One region of the Catenovulum sp. SX2 genome, then DNA from elsewhere that is predicted to be linked to it. Evidence: predicted binding sites of a transcription regulator. Region 1 holds the regulator's gene; the other holds the start of a gene.
What was found. The regulator sigma-54, encoded in region 1, starts transcription at its own class of promoters, with help from an activator protein. The targets are predictions, from matches to a motif close to GTTGGCACGNNNNTNGNNT.

Region 1 (3,200 bases):
TAAAAAACGCCAAGTGGTTAAAAATGTTTCTCTGCAGGTTGAATCCGGCAGCATAGTTGGTTTATTGGGGCCAAACGGCGCTGGTAAAACCACTACCTTCTACATGATAGTCGGATTAGTGGAAAATGACGCTGGGCAAATTCTATTAGACGACAAAGACATGACCTACTTTCCAATGCACGAAAGAGCCCGTGCAGGTGTTGGTTATTTACCACAAGAATCGTCTATATTTAGAAAGTTAACGGTCACACAAAATATTTATTCTATTTTAGAAATGCGACCTGAGCTTACCAAAAGCGAAAAACAAGCTAAACTTGAAGAGCTACTTGAAGAATTTCATATCACCCACATAAGAGATAGTCAGGGCATGGCATTATCCGGTGGTGAAAGAAGACGGGTAGAAATCGCCAGAGCGCTAGCGGCCGATCCAAAATTTATCTTATTGGACGAGCCATTTGCCGGGGTAGATCCTATATCCGTTATTGATATAAAAAGAATTATCACCCATCTTAGAGATAGGGGTTTAGGTGTACTAATAACAGACCATAATGTGCGTGAAACGCTCGATGTTTGTGAAAAAGCCTATATCGTTAGCCAAGGACAGTTAATTGCCTCTGGTGCACCCAACGATGTGCTGAATAACAAACAAGTACGTAACGTGTATTTAGGTGAACAATTTAAACTATAACGAATCGTCTAATTAATGAAACAAACTATTCAGTTAAAATTTGGTCAGCATTTAACTATGACCCCGCAGTTGCAACAAGCTATTCGATTGTTGCAATTGTCATCGCTTGATCTTCAGCAAGAGATCCAAGAAGCGCTTGATAGCAACCCTTTGTTGGAATCTGAAGAAAACCGCGAGGACTTCGAATCATTAGACGCGTTAAACGAAGCTAAACAACAAAAAGAAGAAAAAAACGGCAAAGATAATACCGAATCAAACGAAGATGCAGTGCCCGACAGCCGTGACGAACTATCACGCGAAGATATTCGCGAAGATTTAGCGACCGACAGCACTTGGGATGACCACTTTACCCAAGGTACTGGAACTGGCTCAGGTGGTGCAGCCCCTGACGATGATATGGTTTACCAAGGTGAAACCATAACGTCAATTCGTGACCATTTATTATGGCAAATGGATTTAACGCCATTTTCACCAGTCGACAGAGCTATCGCCATAGCCATTATTGATGCAGTCGACGACTCAGGTTATTTAACTGTTAGTGTTGAAGACATAATTGAAAGTTTAGGCATAGAAAGCGAAGAAATAGACGATTTAGTTGAAGTTGAAGAAGTAGAAGCAGTACTTAAACGCATTCAACTCTTTGATCCAGTTGGTGCTGCGGCCAGAGATACCAAAGAGTGTTTGCTCGTACAACTGAATCAATTTTCAGCAGATACGCCCTATTTAGCCGAAACCAAAAAAGTAATTAAAAATTATATCGAACTTTTAGGTAATAGAGACTACCGAACTTTAGCAAGGAAGACTAAACTAAAAGAAGACGAGCTAAAAGAAGTGATGAAACTCATCCACAGCTTAAACCCAAGACCGGGTAACGCTGTGGTTGCAGAAGAAGCTCAATATATAGTGCCAGATGTGGCAGTTAAAAAAATTAAAGACGATTGGATAGTTGAATTAAATCCAGACAGCATGCCAAAACTCAAGATAAATGCAGAATATGCAGCTATGAGTAAAACAGCACGCAATACGTCGGATTCACAATTTATCCGTTCGCATATGCAAGAAGCAAAATGGTTTATAAAAAGCCTTGAAAGTCGTAACGAAACTTTGTTAAAAGTAGCAAGGTGTATCGTAAAACAACAACAAGGTTTTTTTGAGTACGGTGATGAAGCCATGAAACCTATGGTGTTAAATGATGTTGCCGAAGAAGTTGAAATGCATGAGTCGACCATATCTAGGGTAACGACACAAAAATATATGCACACACCACGTGGTATATTTGAATTGAAATACTTCTTCTCAAGTCATGTCAGCACTGAAAATGGTGGGGAATGTTCATCAACCGCAATACGCGCTTTGATTAAAAAACTGATTTCTGCTGAAAATACAGCAAAACCGTTAAGTGATAGCAAGATTGCAGAATTGTTAGCGGATCAAGGTATTATGGTTGCTAGACGCACCATAGCTAAATACCGAGAGTCGTTGTCAATTCCGCCGTCAAACCAACGTAAGAGCCTTCTTTAGAAGGCATAAACCAAAAAAGGAAAGAGCCTATGCAAATCAATTTAACTGGTCGTCATGTTGATATTACTGACTCACTAAGAGATTACGTCGACAACAAGTTTGCAAAGCTTGAGCGTCATTTTGATCACATCAATAACGTGTATGTTATCCTCAACGTTGAAAAGCTAAATCAAGTAGCAGAAGCAACGCTGCATTTAAACGGTGGTGAAGTATTTGCCAACGCCGAGCATACGGATATGTATGCCGCAATAGATTCCTTGATAGACAAGCTGGATCGCCAAGTCATCAAGCATAAAGAGAAAATGAAACGCCATTAATGGACATTCAATCTTTTTTATCCAAAGACTGCACTGAATGTGCAGTCTCTGTTTCTAGCAAAAAACGAATTATTGAGCACATAGGTCAAATAGCTGCACAGCATATTAGCGAAATGACCGAACAAGAAATTACCGCAGCTTTGCTCAATCGAGAAAGATTAGGTAGTACAGGTATAGGTAATGGTATCGCCCTCCCTCATGGCCGCTTAGCCAATACAACTAAAGCGTTAGCCGTATTAATTACCACAGCAGAAGCTATTGATTATGACGCGATAGACAACCAGCCGGTTAATGTTTTTTTTGCTCTGTTGGTACCAGAAAACCAATGCAACGAACACTTAAAATCATTAGCAGCTGTTGCACAAAAACTTTCGGATAAAAGTATTTTAAAACGCTTAAGATCAGCGCAAACTAATCAGGAACTTTTTCAAGCTATTACGGAATAAACTATGTTACAACTTGTCATACTGTCAGGTCGTTCGGGTTCAGGTAAATCGACCGCACTTGATCAACTTGAAGATGCAGGTTTTTATTGTGTCGATAATATTCCAATTCAGTTATTGCCGTTTTTACCAGATGCATTAAAAGGCAAATATAGCCGTATCGCGCTTAACTTAGATATTCGTAACATATCCGACTGGCAACAAGATTTAAGCAACATCATTACCCAACTG
Region 2 (3,200 bases), 1.5 Mb from region 1:
TTTCGCTTAAACCACACAAGATACCAATTGGCACTGCGATAACTGAAGCAATTAAGAAACCTATCATAACCGTATATAAACTGGTCCATATTTGGTCAAAGAAAGTTGGTTTGCCTGTATAAGGGCGAATTTTTGGCTCGTAGTTAGGATCCACTTTCATGCGAGCTTCGTTTCTTTCATGTTGACGCTCGTAGAATTTTTCAGCTTTTTCACGTTCAGTAAAGTGCTCGCCAACTAAAGTGGTTGTTTGCTCGTATACTTGAGCAGGGCCAGGAAATTGACCTAATGAAGTGTCGATGTTTTTAGCCGTTGCACTCCATAATAGTAAAAATACAATCAAACCGATAAAAGGTAATAACATCGCCATGACGATTTGTTTGCTTTTTTCATTACCAAAACTGCTAATGGTCTTTTTAAGCTCTAGCACGCTTACTTTGTTCATGGTTGCTTCTTTCATAATGTCTCCTACTAACTACGCTGTTTGGTTGGCGGCGACAACTCTGCCACCGCCTAATCTAGAGAGCGATTAAAGTTTAGTGTCGCCTTTCAAACCAATTTTGAATTTCTCAAGATATGCATTTGGTTTAGTACCGTCATACACAACATTGTCGATAAATTCTTTTTGTGGTGGTTTGAAGCCTGTTTCAGTTTTAAAGTTAGGGAAGTCTTTCGCATTTGCTTTACCTTCTTTAATCAATGCTTGAGCAGCGATTGAATAAATGTCAGGACGGTAAACTTTTTTCGCGATATCCATGTACCAGCTATCAGATTTAGCATCTTCGATTTGACCCCAACGACGCATTTGCGTTAAGTACCAAATTGCATCTGAGTAGTAAGGATAAGTTGCGTTGTAACGGAAGAATACGTTGAAGTCAGGAACATCACGTTTGTCACCTTTCTCGTATTCAAAAGTACCTGTCATAGAGTTAGCAATTACGTCGTAATCAGCACCAACATATTGGCTCTTAGACAAGATTTTTACCGCTTCAGGACGGTTAGCATTGTTGTTTGCATCTAACCACATTGCTGCACGGATCATAGCTTTTACTACACGTACATGAGTGTTCGGATTTTTTTCAGCCCAAGTTTTTGATACACCAAATACTTTTTCAGGGTTGTCTTTCCAAATTTCGTAGTCGGTAATAACTGGTACACCGATACCTTTAAATACAGCTTGTTGGTTCCATGGCTCACCTACACAGTAACCATAAATAGTACCCGCTTCTAAAGTAGCTGGCATTTGAGGTGGTGGTGTTACACTTAATAGTGCTTCAGCTTGAATGTTACCGCTTGTGTCACCTTTGTGTGGTGCATAATAACCCGGGTGAATACCACCAGCTGCTAACCAATAACGTAACTCGTAGTTATGGGTAGATACTGGGAATACCATACCCATGTTGAATGGTTTACCTTGTGAACGGTATTTATCAACAACTGGTTTTAAGTAGTCAGCTTTGATTGGATGAACTGGTTTGCCATTCTCATGAGGAATGTTTTTCTTCATCTCTTTCCAGATATCGTTAGATACTGTAATACCGTTACCATTTAAGTCCATGCTGAACGCGGTAATGATGTCTGCTTTAGTACCAAAACCTATAGTTGCACCTAGAGGCTGACCCGCCAACATATGTGCACCATCTAACTGACCGTCAATTACACGGTCTAATAAAACTTTCCAGTTTGCTTGAGCTTCTAGAGTTACATACAAACCTTCGTCTTCGAAGTAACCTTTTTCATAAGCAATCGCTAAAGGCGCCATATCGGTTAATTTAATGAAACCGAATTTTAATTCTTCTTTCTCTGGCCAACCCACATCAGCTGCATTTGCTTGTGCACTGAATAAAGTTGCAGCAATCGACACTGATGCTGCCAAAGTTTTGATACTAGCTTTAATAACAGACGTATTAAATTTCATGTATATCTCCAAAAATTTCCCAAAAAAAAACCCACTCCTGCTCAGCCTTAAAAAAGCTTCGCGGGAGTGGGCTTCATCGCCAAATCAAATTGTTAGCTAAGTAAACATAAACACGACTTTGTGTATGGTTTAGCTTAACTAGTGAATTTGCTGTTGTGCAAATTCAGTTTTAATCAAACACGAACCTATAAATACAATTGCTGTGCCAAAAATAAAAAAACATTTAAAATCAGACCACTAAAACAAAAATCAGTATTTATGGTATTTCAAAATCACTGACTATCCCTAAAACGGTGCACCGTTTAGTGCCATTTTTACCAAATTAACTTAAATCAATTTTTATTTGTAAATAGATGCAACCTTTTAGCCCTTTTGTTCGTTACTGAGTGATTAATGGTCTAAAGTTTAATGGCCAAATGAATTAAAATATGTATGAAAAAATGAGGCGTGGCATGAAGAGCAATTGGTTATTAGCAACTACTATAATGACAGCGCTACAACTTGGCGCTTGTGGCGGGCAAGATGTGCAAATTGATATAGACACAGATGAGCAGCCTAAAGATGAAGAGCTCACTAACAATGCGCAACAAAATATTTTATTAATAATATCAGACGATCAAGGTTTAGACGCCTCAACACAATACGACTATTCAACAGATTTACCGGCCACACCGACGCTCGATGCACTAGCAGACAAGGGCTTGACCTTTGATAATGCTTGGGTGACACCCGCTTGTACCACAACGCGTGCCGCCATTATTACCGGTAAACACGGGCATAACTCAGGCGTTACTTATGTGCCAGCGCCTCTTTCTAGTGCACACACCAGCATTCAACAACATTTGGCCAATTCAACAGCGTCCATAAATTATGTATCCGGCGTATTTGGCAAATGGCATTTAGGCGGTGGTAACCCAGATGCAAATCACCCTAACGATATGGGTATCAATTATTATGCAGGCAATTTATCTAACCCAGAAGATTATTATAACTGGACCCTAACCATTAACGGTGTGCAGTCACAATCAACCGAATACCATACAAGTAAAATTACCGATTTAGCCATAGACTGGATTAATGGACAAACTAATCCTTGGTTTGCTTGGGTCGCTTATTCTGCGCCGCACTCTCCTTTTCATTTACCACCCACCAACTTGCACAATCGTACAGATTTGACTGGCACCCAGGATGATATCGACAATAATAAACGTGATTATTTTCTTGCCGCGATAGAAGCAATGGACAGCGAAATTGGTCGCTTGATAAATTCAATGGATGAACAAAC

Region 2: ACMZOO_RS04140 (CmpA/NrtA family ABC transporter substrate-binding protein) is a predicted target of sigma-54. The motif match lies at 2,107-2,125, and genes of this name have one in related genera.

Annotation. Positions count from the first base shown of each region.
Region 1 covers NZ_CP182493.1:2,466,028-2,469,227, reverse strand. The annotation lists gene lptB (LPS export ABC transporter ATP-binding protein) at 1-688, shown strand, start outside; gene ACMZOO_RS10340 (RNA polymerase factor sigma-54) at 704-2,209, shown strand; gene hpf (ribosome hibernation promoting factor) at 2,239-2,526, shown strand; gene ptsN (PTS IIA-like nitrogen regulatory protein PtsN) at 2,526-2,972, shown strand; gene rapZ (RNase adapter RapZ) at 2,976-3,200, shown strand, end outside.
Region 2 covers NZ_CP182493.1:1,003,037-1,006,236, forward strand. The annotation lists gene ACMZOO_RS04135 (ABC transporter permease) at 1-367, opposite strand, end outside; gene ACMZOO_RS04140 (CmpA/NrtA family ABC transporter substrate-binding protein) at 527-1,915, opposite strand; gene ACMZOO_RS04145 (YHYH protein) at 2,368-3,200, shown strand, end outside.